Regions from separate parts of the Serratia symbiotica genome, predicted to be linked through region 1. Evidence: predicted binding sites of a transcription regulator. Region 1 holds the regulator's gene; each other region holds the start of a gene.
What was found. The regulator PurR, encoded in region 1, represses purine synthesis genes. The targets are predictions, from matches to a motif close to CANGCAAACGTTTGCNTG.

Region 1 (5,357 bases):
ATCAGAGGATTTATGCGCTTACTCCATACCATGCTACGCGTCGGTGATCTGCAACGCGCGATTGACTTCTATACCAAGGTGCTCGGCATGCGTCTGCTGCGTACCAGTGAGAATCCAGAATATAAATACTCGCTGGCGTTTGTCGGGTACAGTGATGAAAGCGCAGGTGCAGTAATTGAACTGACTTATAACTGGGGCGTAGACAGTTACGAAATGGGTACTGCGTTCGGGCATCTGGCGCTGGGCGTGGACGATGTCGCAGCCACATGTGACCACTTGTGTAGCGTCGGCGGCAAGATAATCCGTGCAGTCGGCCCAGTCAAAGGTGGCACCACAGTCATCGCTTTTATCGAAGATCCAGACGGCTATAAAATCGAACTGATCGAGAATAAACATGCCAGTGACGGCCTCGGTAAATAACACTTATCCAGAGTGCAATGGCAGCTTTCTTTTTTTACCTAGGTGATAAGCGCCTGCAACCGGTGGCAAAATTTGCCATAATGCGCGCTGCATCCGATGAAGATAAGAAACTGATGGCCGAAAAAAGTGACCTTAACGCCCTGAGTGGCCGCTTTCGTGGGTTTTATCCCGTAGTTATAGATGTAGAAACTGCCGGTTTTAATGCAAAAACCGATGCATTACTAGAGATTGCCGCCGTTACGTTGAAAATGGATGAGGGGGGGTGGTTGCAGCAGGATGAAACCCTGCACTTTCATGTCGAGCCTTTTGAAGGGGCTAACTTGCAACCGGAGGCACTGGCATTCAATGGCATTGATCCGCACAACCCGCTGCGTGGCGCGGTCAGTGAATATGATGCGCTGCACGCCATTTTTAAAACGGTGCGTGCTGGCATCAAGCATCGCGGCTGTAACCGGGCAATCATTGTGGCGCACAACGCCAACTTTGACCACAGTTTCCTGATGGCTGCTGCCGAGCGCGCCAGCCTGAAGCGCAATCCATTCCACCCCTTTGCCACATTCGATACTGCGGCGCTGAGTGGGCTGGTGCTAGGCCAGACAGTGCTGGCGAAAGCCTGTACCGCTGCTGGTATGCCGTTTGACAGTAGCCAGGCGCATTCAGCATTGTACGACACTGAGCAGACCGCCTTACTGTTCTGCGAACTAGTTAACCGCTGGAAACGTCTAGGTGGCTGGCCACTAACCCTCGGCGATCTCGGCGGCTAAGCAATAGTCGGGCGGCTCAGTCTGCATTGGCACCGCCCGACCTCATACATAGCGGTACAAAAACCTCGTGCCAATTAAGGCTGCGAGTCTTGCTGCGCGCTGTATTTCTCTGCTGTTTCTTTGATAAGCTGTTGCAGTTCGCCACGCTGATACATTTCGATGATGATATCGCAACCACCAATCAATTCACCGTCTACCCACAGTTGTGGGAAAGTCGGCCAATTAGCGTACTTAGGCAGTTGTGCACGAATGTCCGGGTTCTGCAAAATATCCACGTAAGCAAAGCGCTCGCCGCAGGCAGACAGCGCCTGCACAGCCTGCGCAGAGAAACCGCAGTTTGGCAATTTTGGTGAGCCTTTCATGTACAGCAAAATGGGGTTTTCAGCGATCTGGTGCTGAATTTTTTCAATCGTCGTCATTGTCGTCATTATTTGTTTCCTCAATCGACATCTCATAGCGACCACATGCATCATGTGGGCTGTTTTAACGGCTGTAGTAGTCATAAGAGATGCTCTCTTTTACAAGTGCATCACCCGCTACTGATCGCGTCTTATCAGCAAACACCGTTCCGGGTTAAAATATGGATTCAGAATAACATTTTTAATCCGACCATTTAACCCATAATTTCCCCCCTCAGTCGGTGTTTAATTAATCCACAAAATTCTGTTCGTGTTTTTAAAAAACTAATTAATTGATTTTAAATAAAAAAATATGCCGTTAACTTTTTCTCACAATATGGATCACTATTTATAATGTCTTCGCTGTTGTATATGGAAAAATTCGGGAATACTGTCAGCCTTCGGTATCCGTTTAAAGTCAAAGTTGGTGATGTTGACATGCGCTTAATTCTTATACTTTCCATGCTGCTACTTACACAACTCTTCTTCAATCTAGCGCATGCTGTACCGCAGGCGCGTACTACCACCGAGCAGCGCAAAAGTCACGCTGCTAATGAAGCGCAACCAGATGACCCCCAGAAAAGAAAAGCGGTGAAAGTCAGAAAAAAAGTAAAAGTTAGCGCTAGGTTACCGTTGAAGGCCAAAACCCAGAAAATAGCCAAAACTGTTAAAGTAGTCCCACCGAGAAAGGGTGACAAAAAGCGCTATGACCACCAACGTCAACCCGGTATTTCCAAAACTATACACCCACACGATGTAAAACCATTGAAGCTCAGCCTGGCACATAAAAAACGTTATCAGCATGCCAAACAGACGGCGATGGCCAAGCTGATGGGCCAAATGGGCAAGCCTTATCACTGGGGGGGCAGTTCACCCCATACCGGCTTTGATTGCAGTGGTCTAATTTACTACGCTTATAAAGATGTGGTGAAAATCAAGATGCCACGCACCACCAAAGAAATGTACCAATTACGCCATGCTGCGCCAATCAAGAAAAGCGAACTGGAAAGCGGTGATCTGGTGTTCTTTCGCATTCACAATCACAACGTAGCCGATCATGTCGGGGTCTATCTCGGCAATGGCAAATTTATACAGTCACCGCGATCCGGTGAAGAGATCCGCATCAGCCAACTCAACAACGACTATTGGCAGAATCACTACATCGGTGCACGCCGGGTAGTCACGCCACAAACCATTCGCTAACGCTGTGCATGCGTTGAAGAACCCTGGATAAGGCACAGTAACTGCGCCTTTATTTAGGTTTAATGCTAGCGGTCAGTTCAGCACAGCGGTGAAACAGAAAACAATAATCACCGCCAACACACATAACGTGGCAAGCAACGACATCTTCAGGTCAGTATCCATCACTATTCCTTCTCTGGGAGGCTTTTTCAAGGATAAAAGGCGCACAATTAATGTGCCAAATTATATTCTCACAATTCGCCAATAAAATCTTATTATCATTCCCAGTTTATAGTGCCGACTCCCTCTTCCACTTTTGCTCAATATGCGACAAAATTCGCAGTTCACAACTGCGTATCGGCATGTGTTCCCCCAGACTAAGCGCCGAAGGCCACAACTCTAAAAACTCAGTTTTCGCTTTTCTGGAGAAGGATCTACGCAGGTAAACGATTAACATTATACTTGCATATTGTAAAATGTGAGTTCAGGAGTCATTTATTATATGGCAACGATCAAAGATGTAGCCAAACGCGCTGGCGTTTCCACTACCACCGTTTCGCACGTCATCAATAAGACTCGTTTCGTCGCCGAAGAAACTCAAGCGGCCGTTTGTGCTGCAATCAAGGAGTTGCATTATTCGCCAAGCGCCGTGGCGCGCAGCCTGAAGGTCAATCACACCAAATCGATCGGCCTGCTGGCCACATCAAGTGAGGCCCCCTATTTTGCTGAAGTGATCGAAGCAGTGGAAAATAGCTGCTATAGCAAGGGCTACACGCTGATCTTGTGCAACTCGCACAATAATCTGAACAAACAACGCGCCTATCTGGCTATGCTGGCACAAAAGCGCGTCGATGGCCTGCTAATAATGTGCTCGGAATACCCAGAACAACTGTTGAGCATGCTGGAAGAATATCGCCCTATTCCCATGGTGGTGATGGATTGGGGGGCTGCACGGGGGGATTTCACTGATACCATCGTCGACAATGCCTTCGAGGGCGGTTACTTGGCTGGCCGCTATCTGATCGAGCGCGGCCACCGTGATATTGGTGCCATTCCGGGCCAACTGGTGCGCAACACCGGTGGCGGGCGTCACCAGGGTTTTCTGAAAGCCATGGAGGAAGCTAATATTAAGATGCGCAATGAGTGGATCGTTCAGGGCGACTTTGAGCCAGAATCCGGTTATCAGGCAATGCATCAAATCCTGTCACAAAAACAACGGCCAACTGCTGTATTTTGCGGTGGCGACATCATGGCGATGGGAGCCATCTGCGCCGCTGACGAACTGGGCCTACGTGTGCCGCAGGATATTTCGGTGATCGGCTATGATAACGTGCGTAATGCCAGGTACTTCACCCCGGCGCTGACCACTATCCATCAGCCGAAGGAACGCCTAGGTGAAATGGCGTTTAGCATGTTGCTGGATCGCATTATCAGTAAACGTGAGGAGTCACAGGTGATCGAAGTGCACCCGAAACTGCTTGAACGCCGTTCGGTGGCCGATGGCCCATTCATCGACTACCGCCGTTAAACACCGCCTGCTGTATGAGCAAATAGCCATCCACGATGTTCAACTGACTGCGCCAGTCGGTGTCCGTTCTTTTCTCGACACTAAAACTTGCGATCACACAATATTAACGAGAAATACCATGCGAAATTCCTTTGGCTTTATGGGTTACCTCGCTGGCCTGAGCATATTGGGTTATCTGGCCACCGACATGTACCTACCTGCCTTTAGTGCCATGCAGCAGGAATTACAGATCTCTGCCGGTGCGATCAGTGTCAGCCTGAGCGTATTTCTAGCGGGTTTCGCTTTTGCACAGCTACTGTGGGGTGCGCTTTCCGACCATCTGGGCCGCAAGCCAGTACTGCTGCTCGGCTTGGTGCTGTTCGCCTTAGGTTGCCTCGGCATGCTATGGGTACAAAATGCTGTGCAGCTATGGTTATTGCGCTTTATTCAGGCGATTGGTGCCTGCTCCGCCGCTGTTACCTGGCAGGCGCTGGTGGTTGACCGCTACCGTGAGGGCAAAGCCAGGCGCATATTCGCCACGATCATGCCGTTGGTCGCGTTATCCCCCGCGTTGGCACCGCTGATGGGTGCCTGGCTGCTGAACCAGACAAGTTGGCGCATGATCTTCGCCGTGCTATTGGGCTTCTCCATCCTGCTACTGCTACCAACATTACTGCTGAAGAAAAGCACCCGGTCAGAAAACGCAGCTGGTCAAAGCAACAGTAGTGTCAGCTTCTGGCAGTTGTTCAAATCGCCCGTGTTCAGCGGCAACGTTGCGATGTTCGCCGCCGGTTCGGCCGGATTTTTCGCCTGGCTGACCGGTTCGCCGTTTATCCTCAGCGATATGGGCTACAGCCCAAATGATATTGGCCTAAGCTATATGCCGCAAACCTTAGCTTTCCTGTTGGGGGGTTATGGCTACCGTACCACACTAAATCGCATTAAGGGTAAAACCTTGCTGCCATGGTTGTTAGTAACTTATGGCGCAAGCATCGCAGCACTGTATCTAGTGGCGATGCTGGGCGAACCAACCCTGACCACTTTGTTGATCCCGTTCTGCATCATGGCCTTGGTTAATGGTGCTGG
Region 2 (5,357 bases), 980 kb from region 1:
CAGTGGGCTATGCCACGCTGTATGGCGATATGGCTGGTGGCTTTGATGTGCTGAAAGACGTGCCGAAAACGCTGGTGTTCAAGCTGTCAGAATACCGCAACGGTGTTTCTTACGTGATCCCGCAACGGGTAATTGAGCGTCCGCCTTCCGCCGAGTTGGCACCGGATCAACGCGATCAGGACAGCCTGCCGCCTTACGATATTCTGGACGCGATCCTTGAGGGCTATGTCGAGGGCGACAAATCGGTCGCCGATCTGGTGGCCGAAGGGTTCGACGAGGCTATCGTACGTCAAGTAATCCGCCTGGTGGACATCAATGAATACAAGCGGCGTCAGGCCGCTGTTGGGCCGCGTATCACTGCCCGTAACTTCGGCAAAGACCGCCGCTATCCCATCACATCGGGTTTTGGCCGCAAAAATTGGTAATGAATGGGAGGAAAAAGGAAGATGAAAAAGATTGATGCGATTATCAAACCGTTCAAATTGGATGATGTCCGTGAAGCTTTAGCTGAAGTCGGCATTACCGGCATGACAGTGACCGAAGTGAAAGGGTTTGGCCGTCAAAAAGGCCACACCGAGCTGTACCGCGGTGCTGAATACATGGTCGATTTCTTGCCTAAAGTGAAAATTGAGATCGTAGTGGCTGACGATATCGTCGATACCTGCGTGGAAACCATCATGCAGACCGCCCAAACCGGCAAGATTGGTGATGGCAAGATCTTCGTCTTCGATGTGGCCTGTGTGGTGCGTATTAGGACCGGCGAACAAGACGAAGAAGCGATCTAATGCGATTGTCTACCGAGCGCGACCAGCTAGAACTTGGGTAGTGCTCGGCCTCCTGGTGTATTACCTCGCACGTCAAGATGAGCGCAGAAGAGATGTGCGCGTTGTACGGCCAAAATACCGCCAACCCCATTCCGACCGCGATGGTGATGGTGGACAACCTGCTAACCACGCTATGGGTGGAGGGCTGAATGCCGACGACGCGGGCTACGGCTGGGCAATGAACGACCAGCAGGCCACTGATCTGATGGCTATTTACGGGGGAATGGGGGCAACCGGGTTGCGCCGATAACCGAGCCGTTGGCGCAGGAGATGCGCAGGCTGCAACAGAAATAATGACAGGGCGCGGTTGGCAAACCGCGCCCTGATTGATTACAGCACTTTATGCGGGCCAAAGCATTCATAGTGGATACGTTCGGCCTCCACACCCATCGCCAGCAACTGTTTAGCCACGTGCTGCATGAACGGTACCGGGCCGCAGAAATAGTAGTGCATTTGCGGGTTGCTCAGTGCGTCACTCAGGGCATTGAGATCCATCAATCCTTGGCGGTGATAGTCGCGTCCTTCTACATCGTCTGCGCCCGGTTGGCGATACCAGATGTGGCGGTTCAGATGTGGCGGTTCAGATGCGGCATGCGCCCGGCGATATCTGCCACTTCGCCGGCAAAGGCGTGAACGGCACCGTTTTCTGCCGCGTGCAGCCAGTGGATTTCCGCCTGATGCTGACTGTCGTGCAAGGCATGCAACATGCTGAGCATCGGCGTCTGGCCAACGCCGACGGAGATCAGCGCGATCGGCGTTTCCGCTTCGGCTTCAAGGAAAAAGTCGCCGTGCGGCGGGGCAATATAAATCACATCGCCTTCCTGTGCCTGCTGATGCAGATAGTTAGATACCTTGCCCTGATCTTCACGCTTGACCGCGATGCGATAAAACTTGCCGTTTGGCGCGGTGGTCAGAGAGTACTGGCGGATTTCTTGGTACTCCAGGCTGTCGTGCTTGATGTAGACTGCCAGATACTGGCCTGGTTTGAAATCAACCACCTGGCCGCCATCGACCGGTGCTAGCTCCAGGCTGCAAATTACATCGCTCTGCGGCTGTTTTTTGACGATGCAAAAGGCGCGCAGATTGCGCCAACCCCCATTGTCGGTCTCGCTTTGCTGATAAATTTGCGCTTCACGCTGGATAAACACCTTGGCCAGCACGCCATAGGCTTTGCCCCAGGCATCCAGCACTTCCTGACTTGGGCTGAACATCTCGTCTAGCGTGGCCAGCAGGTGGCTGCCGACAATATCATACTGATCGGGCTGAATGTTGTAGCTGGTATGTTTTTGTGCGATGCGCTCCACTGCTGGCAGCAGCGCCGCCAAGTTTTCGATATTGTTGACATAGGCGCAGATGGCGTCGAACAGTGCTTGTCGCTGATCGCCGTTACGTTGGTTGTTCATATTGAAAATATCTTTCAATTCAGGGTGATGCGTGAACATGCGATCATAGAAATGGGCGGTCAACTTTGGCCCGGTGGCAGACAGCAAAGGAATAGTGGATTTGACGGTGGCGATGGTTTGGCTGTCCAGCATGGAAGCGCTTCTTAAAGACGATTTTTAATAATGTATTTTAAATGCATATTATTAGATTTGGCTGCGCAGGTAAATGACCCTGTTTTTATTAGGGTGGTTGCCAGCCAACGATCAGGCGCACAGAATATGAAAAAACCGCATCCTGAACATGAGAAAAAGTTCGTTGCTGGTAGGGGCGATTTATCGGATCCAAGTCTTGTGGAATCTTGTGCCAATCGTTTGCGTAAAAACCTCTGTCAAGCCCTATCCTCGCTAGAGGGAAACAGTTTACACTGTGGTTCAGTACCCAAATGGGGTGTTATTGGGTGATTTTTTAGTTAGCCGATTTAAGTCAGGAGATGTGGATGTTAAAACGTGAAATGAACATTGCCGATTACGATGCACAACTGTGGCGTGCAATGGAGCAAGAAGTAGTGCGTCAGGAAGAACACATCGAGCTGATTGCGTCTGAGAACTACACTAGCCCGCGCGTCATGCAGGCTCAGGGTTCACAACTGACCAATAAATACGCTGAAGGCTATCCAGGCAAGCGTTACTACGGCGGCTGCGCATATGTGGATATTGTTGAGCAATTGGCTATTGACCGCGCAAAGGAACTGTTCGGCGCAGATTACGCCAACGTACAACCGCACTCCGGCTCCCAGGCTAACTTCGCTGTTTACACGGCGTTGTTGCAGCCAGGTGACACTATTCTGGGTATGAACCTGGCGCACGGCGGCCACCTGACCCACGGCTCCCCGGTCAATCTATCCGGCAAACTGTACAACGTGGTGCCTTACGGCATCGACGAAAAAGGCCAGATCGATTATGACGATCTGGCTAAGCAAGCACAGGCCCACAAACCAAAAATGATCATCGGCGGCTTCTCTGCTTTCTCCGGCATCGCCGATTGGGCAAAAATGCGTGAAATCGCTGACAGCATTGGCGCTTACCTGTTCGTTGACATGGCACATGTTGCTGGTCTGATCGCCGCAGGCGTCTACCCGAACCCCGTGCCGCATGCACACATCGTTACCACTACCACCCACAAAACCCTGGCAGGCCCACGTGGTGGCTTGATCCTGGCGAAGGGGGGTGATGAAGCATTGTATAAGAAATTGAACTCGGCAGTGTTCCCTGGCGGCCAGGGCGGCCCGCTGATGCATGTGATCGCCGGCAAAGCGGTGGCGCTGAAAGAAGCAATGGAGCCAGCGTTCAAAATTTACCAGCAGCAAGTGGCCGACAACGCCAAGGCGATGGTGGAAGTGTTCCTGCAACGCGGCTATAAAGTGGTTTCCGGCGGTACTCACAACCACTTGTTCTTGCTGGATTTAGTTGACAAAAATTTGACCGGTAAAGAAGCTGACGCCGCTCTGGGGCGCGCAAATATCACCGTCAACAAAAACAGTGTGCCAAACGATCCGAAAAGCCCGTTTGTGACTTCCGGCGTGCGTATCGGCACCCCGGCGGTGACGCGCCGTGGCTTCAAAGAGGCTGAAGTGCGTGAACTGGCCGGTTGGATCTGTGATGTACTGGACAACATCAACGACGACGCCACCATCGAACGCACCAAGCAGAAAGTGTTGGATATCTGCGCCCGCTTGCCGGTTTACGCATAGTTCCACCCTCACAGTGAAAACTGCCTCGGCGCTGAGTCAATCAGTGTTAACAGACCCACACCCTATTGAGGCAGGGTTTGGCGAGGCAGTTAATTGTGGCATCCCGTGCCGCTCGCTTTATAAGTATGCGCGCTCTATGCCAATCCTGTTTTACCGTTTCATTTTCTGGGGAGCCATTAGCGCTCTCCCCTTTGAGCATACAGGAAGATGTCCAGTCTGCGGTGTTTTCATCGATATTCGAGATGAGCGCCGCTTTGATAACAGGGTGAAAATCCTTTGATGATGAAGTTACATGGTGCTCTGGTTGGGGTATGCCTATTGTTCAGTGTCAACGCTGCTGCTCACCCGCACAGCTTTATTGATATGAACACTACCTTTGTGGCTAAGGATCAACGGCTGGTCGGGTTGAAAATGGTGTGGGTAATGGATGAAATCACCTCAGCGGATTTGCTGTATGATGCGAAGAATGCCAAAAGCGATTCAGTCGTTTGGAAAAAGCTGGCGGCGCAAGTCATGGCCAACGTACTGGGCCAACATTATTTCACCGATATTTATCGCAATGGCAAACCGGTGAAATACCTCAATTTGCCGACTGAATACCACCTATCGCGGCGGGGCAACCAGGCGGTGCTGGAATTTGTGCTGCCACTAGCCGAACCACAACCGCTGGTGGGTAAACCCTTTGAGATCTCCACCTACGATCCCAGCTACTTTGTTGATATGACCTATAAAGGTCCAACCGCGTTGCACCTGCCACTGGCAATGGCGCAGCAGTGTAAGCTCAGCTTGATAACACCAAAACCGGATACTTCGCTGCGGCTCTACGCGTTGTCACTCGATAAAAACGACTCGCCCGGCGAAGATAGGGCATTGGGGCAACAGTTCGCGCAACGGGTGACCCTGCAATGTCAATAAATCTCAGCCAACCGTCCGGCCACAAGCATCACTGGATTTTTAGCTTGTGGCCGCTACTGCTGTTTGCACTGTTGCTGACGTTGGCCGCCCAGCTGGCATGGCACTTCTGGCCACAATTGCTGATGCACGCTGTGATATGGCAGAAGGCGCTGCACCAGCAAATGGCCGGGCTGTTGCAGCAGGTGAAAGCCGCGCCGCATCAGGTCGGGTGGCTGCTGATGCTGTTCAGCCTGAGCTATGGTGTGCTGCATGCGCTCGGCCCCGGCCATGGTAAGGTGGTGATCGCCACCTATCTGGCGACCCACCCGGTGCGGCTGAAAAGCAGCCTGAAGCTGACCTTTGCCGCTTCACTGGTGCAGGGGCTGGTGGCGATCGCGCTGGTGACGTTGATGCTGGAGGTTTTGCAGCTTTCTTCCCGACAATTGCACTACAGCAGCTTCTGGCTGGAAAAAGGCAGCTTTATTCTGGTGATGTTGTTCGGCGCA
Region 3 (5,357 bases), 1.5 Mb from region 1:
CCGTTGGCCAGATCACCTGATCCATGGCGCGCTGGTGGATTTCGTCAGTCACTACGGGTGCCGGAGAGTAAGCACCCATGCCACCGGTGTTCGGGCCGGTATCGCCATCGCCGACGCGCTTGTGATCCTGGCTGGTGGCCATCGGCACCACATGTTCACCATCAACCATCACAATAAAGCTGGCTTCTTCACCGGCAAGGAACTCCTCCACCACGATGCGGTGGCCGGCGTCACCGAAAGCGTTGCCGGCCAGCATATCTTGCACTGTGTCTTCCGCCTCCGCCAGCGTCATGGCAACGATCACGCCTTTGCCAGCTGCCAGGCCATCGGCCTTAATGACGATCGGCGCGCCTTTACTGCGCACGTAAGCCAGCGCCGGTTCAACTTCAGTGAAGTGCTGGTATTCAGCGCTGGGAATGTTGTGGCGTGCCAGGAAATCTTTAGTGAAAGCTTTGGAACCTTCCAATTGAGCGGCTGCCTGCGAAGGCCCGAAGATTTTCAGGCCAGCGGCCTGGAAGGCGTCAACCACACCAATCACTAGCGGCGCTTCTGGGCCAACAATGGTCAGGCCGATATCATGGCTCTGAGCGAAGGCGAGCAGTGCCGGGATATCGGTGGCAGAGATCGCCACGTTTTCCAGCTTGGCTTCCAGTGCGGTGCCAGCGTTGCCCGGCGCGACAAAGACTTTATCCGCCAGCGGCGACTGGGCAACTTTCCAGGCTAGCGCATGCTCACGCCCGCCGTTACCGATAATCAAAATATTCATCAAGTGCTCCACGAATAGCGTGCACCGTAGCACACGAAATAAAAGGGATTAATGGCGGAAGTGGCGCATGTCGGTGAAGATCATCGCCATGCCATGCTCATTGGCGGCGGCAATCACTTCGTCGTCTCGGATCGAACCGCCCGGCTGGATCACACAAGTGATGCCGATCGCAGCAGCAGCATCAATGCCATCGCGAAACGGGAAGAAGGCGTCAGACGCCATGGCAGAACCTTTCACTTCCAGACCCTCGTCTGCCGCCTTGATACCGGCGATCTTAGCTGAATACACGCGACTCATCTGGCCGGCACCTATACCAATAGTCATATTGCCGCGCGCATAGACGATAGCATTGGACTTCACGAACTTGGCCACCTTCCAGCAGAACAGCGCATCGCGCAACTCCTGTGCGCTTGGCTGGCGCTCAGACACTACGCGAAGATCGTCTTCATTCACCATGCCCAGATCGCGATCTTGCACCAGCAGACCGCCGTTAACGCGTTTGAAGTCAAGACCGGCAACGCGATGCTGCCACTGACCGCAGGCCAGCACACGCACGTTCTGTTTGGCCACCAGCACTGTGCGAGCTTCTTGGCTGATGTTGGGGGCGATAATCACCTCCACGAATTGGCGGCTGATGATGGCCTGCGCAGTTGCGGCGTTCAGTTCACGGTTAAAGGCGATGATACCGCCGAACGCTGAGGTAGGATCGGTCTGATAAGCACGCTCGTAGGCTGCTAAAATGTCGTCGCCAATTGCCACACCGCAAGGATTGGCATGTTTGACGATCACACAGGCTGGTTCGGCGAACTCTTTTACGCACTCCAGCGCGGCGTCAGTGTCGGCGATATTGTTGTACGACAGCGCCTTACCCTGCAACTGGTCAGCGGTAGCCACGGAAGCTTCTCGCACGTTATCTTCTATATAAAAAGCAGCCTGCTGGTGAGTGTTCTCACCGTAGCGCATATCCTGCTGTTTGATGTAGTTAAGGTTTAGGGTGCGGGGGAAGCGGCCTGAAGGCTGTTTGGCATCACCGTGGTAGGCTGGCACTAACGTGCCAAAGTAGTTGGCGATCATGCTGTCATAGGCAGCGGTATGTTCGAAGGCTTTGATCGCCAGATCGAAACGGGTAGCGTATTGCAGTGAACCGCCGTTGTTATCCATCTCGGTAATGATGGCAGCATAGTCGCTACTCTTTACCACGATGGCGACATCTTGATGGTTCTTGGCAGCGGAACGTATCATGGTTGGGCCGCCGATATCGATGTTTTCGACCGCATCTTCCAGTGAGCAGCCCAAGCGCGCTATGGTTTGGGCGAACGGATACAGATTTACTACCACCATATCGATCGGTTTAATGCCGTGTTGTCTCATGATGGTGTCGTCTTTGCCACGACGACCGAGAATGCTGCCGTGGATTTTAGGGTGCAGGGTCTTGACTCGTCCGTCCATCATCTCCGGGAAACCGGTATAGTCGGAAACTTCGGTAACAGGCAAATTGGCCTCTGCCAGCAGGCGGGCGGTGCCGCCAGTTGAGAGCAGTTCAACGCCCCGGCTTAACAGCGCTTTGGCGAATTCAACAATACCGGCTTTGTCAGACACGCTGAGCAGAGCCCGGCGGATTGGACGAGGTTGTTGCATGGTTTTATCCCTTGGCTTTTGGAGTCGCAATATAAAGAGCGTTACGTGAATTTCCACCTTAATGAGGGGCGGTCAGGCACAAATTAAGGTCACGCTCCCGTAAAGGGGGGAACGTTTTTATCGCGGGGGATTGTAGCGAAAACGTTTGCGTGACGCTCGTAAATTTTCCGTGCAAATGGCGCCTGTGGATAAGTTTGTGCGCAAATGGGTATAAGGTGGGATGTTGCTGTGGAATGCAGCAAACAATCGTTTTTGTTGAAAATACCTGTTGCGGGCTGCCGAGAACGCCCTATAATGCGCCCCCACTGGCCCGGTATTTCGGCAGATACGCTGCCGGATCAGCAAGGGAAAAGTCAAAATAATGGCTTGACTCTTCAGAGGGAACGCGTAGTATACGCCACCTCAAGTTTGCCGCCGTGCTGCGGCTGACTTACCGCTCTTTAACAATTTATCAGACAATCTGTGTGGGCACTCCACAAGACGATATCCCGTCCCTGTTGGGACGAAAAAATATCAAGTCTTGAAGAGTGACTACCTGAAGTAACATTCATGCAGTAAATCTTTGAGCAGCGCTTCACAAGTTGAAGCATATCAAGCTTTGAATTGAAGAGTTTGATCATGGCTCAGATTGAACGCTGGCGGCAGGCCTAACACATGCAAGTCGAGCGGTAGCACAAGAGAGCTTGCTCTCTGGGTGACGAGCGGCGGACGGGTGAGTAATGTCTGGGAAACTGCCTGATGGCGGGGGATAACTAGTGGAAACGGTAGCTAATACCGCATAACGTCGCAAGACCAAAGTGGGGGACCTTCGGGCCTCACGCCATCAGATGTGCCCAGGTGGGATTAGCTGGTAGGTGGGGTAACGGCTCACCTAGGCGACGATCCCTAGCTGGTCTGAGAGGATGACCAGCCACACTGGAACTGAGACACGGTCCAGACTCCTACGGGAGGCAGCAGTGGGGAATATTGCACAATGGGCGCAAGCCTGATGCAGCCATGCCGCGTGTGTGAAGAAGGCCTTCGGGTTGTAAAGCACTTTCAGCGAGGAGGAAGGGTAATGTGTTAATAAGACATTGCATTGACGTTACTCGCAGAAGAAGCACCGGCTAACTCCGTGCCAGCAGCCGCGGTAATACGGAGGGTGCAAGCGTTAATCGGAATTACTGGGCGTAAAGCGCACGCAGGCGGTTTGTTAAGTCAGATGTGAAATCCCCGCGCTCAACGTGGGAACGGCATTTGAGACTGGCAAGCTAGAGTCTTGTAGAGGGGGGTAGAATTCCAGGTGTAGCGGTGAAATGCGTAGAGATCTGGAGGAATACCGGTGGCGAAGGCGGCCCCCTGGACAAAGACTGACGCTCAGGTGCGAAAGCGTGGGGAGCAAACAGGATTAGATACCCTGGTAGTCCACGCTGTAAACGATGTCGATTTGGAGGTTGCGCCCTTGAGGGGTGGCTTCCGTAGCTAACGCGTTAAATCGACCGCCTGGGGAGTACGGCCGCAAGGTTAAAACTCAAATGAATTGACGGGGGCCCGCACAAGCGGTGGAGCATGTGGTTTAATTCGATGCAACGCGAAGAACCTTACCTACTCTTGACATCCAGAGAACTTTCCAGAGATGGAGGGGTGCCTTCGGGAGCTCTGAGACAGGTGCTGCATGGCTGTCGTCAGCTCGTGTTGTGAAATGTTGGGTTAAGTCCCGCAACGAGCGCAACCCTTATCCTTTGTTGCCAGCGATAAAGTCGGGAACTCAAAGGAGACTGCCGGTGATAAACCGGAGGAAGGTGGGGATGACGTCAAGTCATCATGGCCCTTACGAGTAGGGCTACACACGTGCTACAATGGCGTATACAAAGAGAAGCGACCTCGCGAGAGCAAGCGGACCTCACAAAGTACGTCGTAGTCCGGATTGGAGTCTGCAACTCGACTCCATGAAGTCGGAATCGCTAGTAATCGTAGATCAGAATGCTGCGGTGAATACGTTCCCGGGCCTTGTACACACCGCCCGTCACACCATGGGAGTGGGTTGCAAAAGAAGTAGGTAGCTTAACCTTCGGGAGGGCGCTTACCACTTTGTGATTCATGACTGGGGTGAAGTCGTAACAAGGTAACCGTAGGGGAACCTGCGGTTGGATCACCTCCTTACCGAAAGATATTGATTTGTGTGGCGTGCTCACACAGATTGTCTGATGAATGTCGATGAGCAAGAAAACCCTTTCGTTGAAAGGCGCTAGAGGCGACTGAGTGGTTAACACCGTGGTTGCTTGACTTTGCCAGCAGAGTTGCGCCTTTACACGGAAATAGCCAATCAGCGATTTGCCAGGCAATTTCTGTGTCCCCATCGTCTAGAGGCCTAGGACACTGCCCTTTCACGGCTGTAACAGGGGTTCGAATCCCCTTGGGGACGCCATTGTGATAATGAGTGAAAGACATTATCACCGACTATCTCAAAGCTGACTTGCGAGTCGGGTTTGAGATAGTGCTCTTTAACAATCTGGAACAAGCTGAAAATTGAAAAATGACGGCTGAAGCTTATCCCTGCGTAGAGGTATTGGGGTAAGGGTCAAGCTGTCATGGTGACACTCACCTGTTTGCAATGCGAAGTGAGACACCTTCGGGTTGTAAGGTTAAGTGACTAAGCGTACACGGTGGATGCCTAGGCAGTCAGAGGCGATGAAGGGCGTGCTAATCTGCGAAAAGCACCGGTAAGGTGATATGAACCGTTATAGCCGGCGATACCCGAATGGGGAAACCCAGTGTGATACGTCACACTATCGTTAAGTGAATACATAGCTTGACGAAGCGAACCGGGGGAACTGAAACATCTAAGTACCCCGAGGAAAAGAAATCAACCGAGATCCCCCCAGTAGCGGCGAGCGAACGGGGGCCAGCCCAGAACCTGAATCAGCGGGTGTGTTAGTGGAAGCGTCTGGAAAGTCGCGCAGTAAAGGGTGAT
Region 4 (5,357 bases), 320 kb from region 1:
GCACCGGCGGCATAATCACCACGCCCATTTCCGCCGCCTGAATCATCAAGCGCAGGTGACCAAGGTGCAGCGGTGTTTCCCGCACACATAACACCAACGGTCGGCGTTCTTTCAATATCACATCGGCGGCGCGGATTAGCAGGCCATCGCTATAGCTGTTGACGATACCAGACAGGGTTTTGATCGAGCAGGGCAAAATCACCATGCCCAGCGTTTTGAACGAACCGGAGGAGATACTGGCGGCGATGTCGCGTGCATCGTGCACCACATCAGCCAGCGCCTGTACTTCACGCAAGCTCAGCGAGGTTTCCAGCGCCAGTGTCTGTCGCGCCGCATTACTTATCACCAAATGGGTTTCCACTTCCGCGACATCATGTAATGCCTGCAACAGGCGCACGCCGTAGATCGCGCCGCTGGCACCGGAAATACCGATGATAAGTCGTTTCATAAAGTAGACCTCTGCCTTGGAAATATAAGCTCAGTCAAACTTTGCCGCAATGGCGAGGGATAAGCAAGCCAGAGAAGGGCAATGCACCGCGACGAACGCCGCAGTGCACCAAGATAGCACTTAGCCTTCGTTATGGATTTCCAGATTTTCCGCTTCGCTCTGCCCACATAGCGCTTTAGCATCGTCGTTGCGTAGCGACGCCAAATACTCCAGATAGCTCTGGTCAACATCTTTGGTGACATAGATGCCATCGAACACCGAGCATTCGAACTGGGCGATATCCGGGTTCTCGTCACGCACCGCTTCAATTAGATCAGCCAAATTTTGGAAGATCAAACCGTCAGCACCAATGATCTGGCGGATTTCATCCACTTCACGGCCATGGGCGATCAGTTCGTTCGCGCTCGGCATGTCAATGCCGTAGACATTGGGGAAGCGGATTTCTGGCGCGGCGGAGGCCAAGTACACCCGCTTGGCACCGGCATCGCGCGCCATCTCGACGATCTGCTCTGAGGTGGTGCCGCGCACGATAGAGTCATCCACCAGCAGCACGTTTTTATCACGGAACTCGGCGCGGTTGGCGTTTAGCTTACGGCGCACTGACTGGCGACGAACCTGCTGGCCCGGCATGATGAAGGTGCGTCCTACATAGCGGTTTTTTACGAAACCCTGGCGATATGGTTTGTCCAGGATGCGGGCAATCTCCAGCGCGATGTCGCAAGACGTTTCCGGGATCGGGATCACCACGTCAATGTCCAGATCTTCCCACTCACGGGCGATTTTCTCGCCCAGCTTTTGCCCCATACGTACGCGGGCGCTGTAGACCGAAATTTTGTCCATAAAGGAGTCAGGACGGGCGAAATAGACATACTCAAACAGGCATGGATGGGTTTTCGGGTTCTCCGCGCACTGACGGGTGAACAATTGACCTTTCTCGGTGATGTAGACGGCTTCACCCGGTGCCACATCGCGCAGAAATTCAAAACCCAGCGTATCGAGCGCCACGCTTTCAGAAGCCACCATATACTCGTTACAACCGTCTTCAAGCTGGCGTTTGCCCAGCACTAGCGGACGGATGCCGTTCGGGTCGCGAAACGCCAACAAACCGTGGCCGATGATCATCGCCACACAGGCATAAGCGCCGCGCAGTTGCTGATGCATGGTGGCCACAGCGCTGAAAATGTTGTCGGCCCCCAAAGGATAATGCGTGAAATGATCCAGCTCGCTGGCAAGCACGTTCAGCAGGATCTCAGAATCGGAGGTAGTGTTGACGTGGCGGCGGCCCCCCTCAAACAACTTATGACGCAGTTCATGGGCATTAGTCAGGTTGCCATTGTGTGCCAGCGTAATGCCGAACGGCGAGTTCACGTAGAAAGGTTGAGCCTCCGAGGCACTGGAGCTGCCAGCCGTTGGGTAACGCACATGACCAATACCCATGTTGCCCTGCAAACGCTGCATATGACGTGCCTCGAACACATCTTTCACCAAACCGTTTGCTTTACGCAGACGGAACCCGTTTTGGGCATCAATGGTGACGATGCCTGCGGCATCTTGACCACGGTGCTGGAGCACCGTCAGCGCATCATAAATCGACTGGTTAACCGGTGTAAAACCGGCAATACCGACAATACCGCACATGCTGTTTTTTCCTCTAAGCCGCTACCGCCCCGGTAAATGGGCCGGTAAGAAACTCGACGTGCTTTGCAAGTAGTCAAAGAACCACCTGATGATATAACTAAATTGGGGGATAAGCTGCGACTGTTTCCAATCTGTGCTTTGCGATAAGCCGGTAAAGGTATCCAGGAAGAACAGGATCGCTGCAACGATCAGCACGCCACGCAGTGCACCGAAACAGATGCCCAACACCCGGTCAGTACCTGATAACCCGGTTTTCTCTACCAGAGAGCTAATCACATAGTTACCCATTGCACCAATGATCAGCGTCGCGATAAACAAAATGACGATCGCGATACCGTTTCGCACCAGTGCATCTTCAAAACGAGTGAAGTAAACCGCAAGGTAAGAGTAGAAATGGCTGGCAACGAAAAACGCACATCCCCATGTCAACAGTGACAATGCTTCGCGAACAAACCCTCGGATCAGGCTCACCAGAGCCGAAAATCCAATCAGCGCTATAATGACGTAATCAATCCAGACCATGAACTATCCCAATGATGAATCGCCCTTGCTCCCTTTATCTTTCTAGCGGCAGCCCTCAACTTACTCCCCGCCCCAGGGAACTGCTCAGTGACTACTTTGAGGCAACTTGAAATTTACCAGGCGCATCCAATTTGCGGCGAATTCTAACAGAAAAAGAAAACGTTTTCGTAGGGAATTTCCCACCACGTTATAAATAAAAATAGTCAATAAGGGCGTGTTCTCGCACCGCATTATAGAGAATACTGATAAACCACGACCCGCTCGATCACCATGCAACTTCTCGGCGGACGCTTCCACTTCGCCTGCCAAAACCAACTCGTTAGAGAGCGGGCATATTGATACGCTCATCTTTTAGGGTTTCGACAATATCAAGCTCTTTCATGTCAGCCATCACGCCTTTCACGCCCTCAGCGTCTTTCACCCTATCACTGAGGCCGCCTTCAAATGACCGTCAGCGGTGCTCACGGGCAATGGCGGGACATCGCCTAACGCACGCTATACGGCTTCACCTGCCCACTTAACCCGCTGATGGCATTCAGCGCCGACAAAGAAGACTGTAGCTTTTGCTTCGAGGCATCTGGGCCAACGTAAATGCGCGTGAGTTGCCCCTGAACCGGTGTCGATGGCACGGTAAAGACGCGATAACCAGACAAACGCAGCGAAGCGACGATCTCGTCCACCCTGGCAGCATTTTTCAGCGCCCCGAGTTGCACAACATAAGCTTGTCCAACCGGGGCCTGCTCTTTCACCGATTTCTGCACAGGAGCAGGTTTAGGTTTCGGCATTAGGTCAGGTTTCACATCGACCGGTGTCGGCAGGGGCATGGGCTTATGCACCGGCGGTGGCGTGTTTTGGTGCCCCGCCTGCTGAACCGCCACCTCAGGGGCTAGCTGATGTTCAACTAAAGCCTCTGCCCCCACTGTTGGCGGCGCGAGCAACGGCTGAGTGACTGGCGGCAGCATGGTGTTTTCTTCCACGTCTCCCGGCTTCGGCACCAATGGGATCGCCGCGAACTCATCCTCATAATGTTTTTTTTTGCCGTCCAACAGCCCTGGCAGGATGATGACCCCCAGCGCGACCAGAATTACGGTGCCAACCAGTCGGTTCTGAAATTTACTTGCCACTCACACTCCTCGCCTCTCGTCTAATGCCACCATCACCTGTGCCACGGTATGGAACGATCCACAGACGATAACAATATCTTGTTTATCAGCATCCTGCATAGCCTGCCGCCAAGCGGTTTCAACATCGATAAACTGGCGCGGTTGCATCAAATGCTGTGCCAGCAATTCAGCGCGAGCACCGCGCGGCTCGTCAAGCGGCGCACAATACCATTCATCCACCTGCGCGCGCAGGCAGGCCAACGTGCCGGCGATGTCTTTGTCCGACAGCATGGCGACCACAGCACGCACCTTGCCGCCGTTGCGCGGCAGCTTCGCCAGACGTCCAGCCAGATAGCTGGCAGCGTGCGGGTTATGCGCCACATCAAGGATCAGTCTCGGCTCTTGGCACACAAGTTGAAAACGGCCAGGCAGCATCGCCTGCTGTAGCCCGGCATGGATTGCCCGATGGTCGATGTCCAGCGAGGAATAGCTCAGCGCCGCCAGTGCGCTAGCGGCATTGACCAGCGGCACATTCGGCATCGGCAAACCAGCCAGCAGCGTTTCACCACCTTGCCACTGCCAGTGCTCGCCTTGTTCACTATAACTCCAGGCCACCCCGTTGCGGTAAAGCGGTGCGCCCAGTGCTTCGGCCACCTGCTGGAGACTCGCTGGCATGTCCGCTTCGCCCACCACGGCCGGTTTGCCACTACGGAAAATGCCCGCCTTCTCGCTGCCGATACTTTCCCGGTCGTTGCCCAACCAATCGGTATGATCCAACGCAATGCTGGTGATCACCGCCACGCTCGGCTCAACGATATTAGTGGCGTCCAAGCGCCCACCCAAACCAACCTCCAGGATCACCACATCCAGCCGTGCCTGCTTAAACAGATGCAATGCAGACAGAGTACCAAATTCAAAATAGGTCAGTGAGGTTTCGCCACGGCCGTTCTCAATAGCAGCAAAGGAGTGGCTAAATTCCGCCTCGTTCAGTTCTTCACCCTGGATGCGTACCCGCTCGGTATAGCGCACCAGATGCGGCGAACTGTAAACGCCAACACGTAGGCCAGCGGCCAACAGCATGGCTTCTAGCGTGCGACAGGTGGTACCCTTGCCATTGGTGCCAGCAACGGTGAATACCGTTGCTGCGGGGGTCAATAACTCAAGATGCGCCGCAACGCGTTGCACACGTTCCAAGCCGAGTTCGATCGCCTGGCTGTGCAGATGTTCCAGATAGTAAAGCCACTCGTTCAATGGCGATGTGGCTTGGGGAATTGGGTGGTTTTGCATGAGTGCCATCGCTGGACTTGGTTCATTAATTCTCAGGCCCCCCACACTGGCCTGCACCCGTGCGGGGTCTCTGCCTGCACCTCAGGCGTCGGCCTGATTTTCCTGGGCGATGACCAGCGCTTCCTCATCAAAATGTGGCTGCGGTTGGTTGGTCAGCTTGGAAAGAATGCTGGCCAGGGTTCGGCGCATTTCTGGCCGACGAACGATCATGTCAATCGCGCCTTTTTCGATCAAAAATTCGCTGCGCTGGAAACCAGGCGGTAGTTTTTCACGCACTGTTTGCTCGATAACGCGTGGGCCAGCGAAGCCGATCAGCGCCTTCGGCTCGGCGATGTTGATGTCGCCCAGCATCGCCAGAC

Region 2: glyA (serine hydroxymethyltransferase) is a predicted target of PurR. The motif match lies at 2,568-2,585, and genes of this name have one in related genera.
Region 3: purH (bifunctional phosphoribosylaminoimidazolecarboxamide formyltransferase/IMP cyclohydrolase) is a predicted target of PurR. The motif match lies at 2,539-2,556, and genes of this name have one in related genera.
Region 4: cvpA (colicin V production protein) is a predicted target of PurR. The motif match lies at 2,761-2,778, and genes of this name have one in related genera.

Annotation. Positions count from the first base shown of each region.
Region 1 is NZ_CP050855.1:1,231,152-1,236,508, forward strand. It holds gene gloA (lactoylglutathione lyase) at 13-420, shown strand; gene rnt (ribonuclease T) at 501-1,184, shown strand; gene SYMBAF_RS06235 (Grx4 family monothiol glutaredoxin) at 1,259-1,603, opposite strand; gene SYMBAF_RS06240 (C40 family peptidase) at 2,021-2,785, shown strand; gene cydH (cytochrome bd-I oxidase subunit CydH) at 2,858-2,947, opposite strand; gene purR (HTH-type transcriptional repressor PurR) at 3,267-4,292, shown strand; gene punC (purine nucleoside transporter PunC) at 4,411-5,357, shown strand, end outside.
Region 2 is NZ_CP050855.1:2,213,339-2,218,695, reverse strand. It holds gene SYMBAF_RS11120 (NAD+ synthase) at 1-425, shown strand, start outside; gene glnB (nitrogen regulatory protein P-II) at 447-785, shown strand; gene SYMBAF_RS11110 (hypothetical protein) at 841-1,074, shown strand; partial or broken gene hmpA (NO-inducible flavohemoprotein) at 1,155-2,359, opposite strand; gene glyA (serine hydroxymethyltransferase) at 2,704-3,957, shown strand; gene SYMBAF_RS11095 (DUF1007 family protein) at 4,237-4,872, shown strand; gene SYMBAF_RS11090 (nickel/cobalt transporter) at 4,863-5,357, shown strand, end outside.
Region 3 is NZ_CP050855.1:3,098,613-3,103,969, reverse strand. It holds gene purD (phosphoribosylamine--glycine ligase) at 1-766, opposite strand, end outside; gene purH (bifunctional phosphoribosylaminoimidazolecarboxamide formyltransferase/IMP cyclohydrolase) at 815-2,404, opposite strand; rRNA gene SYMBAF_RS15355 (16S ribosomal RNA) at 3,005-4,546, shown strand; tRNA gene SYMBAF_RS15350 (tRNA-Glu) at 4,736-4,811, shown strand; rRNA gene SYMBAF_RS15345 (23S ribosomal RNA) at 5,027-5,357, shown strand, end outside.
Region 4 is NZ_CP050855.1:1,551,274-1,556,630, forward strand. It holds gene SYMBAF_RS07770 (UbiX family flavin prenyltransferase) at 1-448, opposite strand, end outside; gene purF (amidophosphoribosyltransferase) at 569-2,086, opposite strand; gene cvpA (colicin V production protein) at 2,108-2,608, opposite strand; gene dedD (cell division protein DedD) at 3,094-3,732, opposite strand; gene folC (bifunctional tetrahydrofolate synthase/dihydrofolate synthase) at 3,733-4,998, opposite strand; gene accD (acetyl-CoA carboxylase, carboxyltransferase subunit beta) at 5,080-5,357, opposite strand, start outside.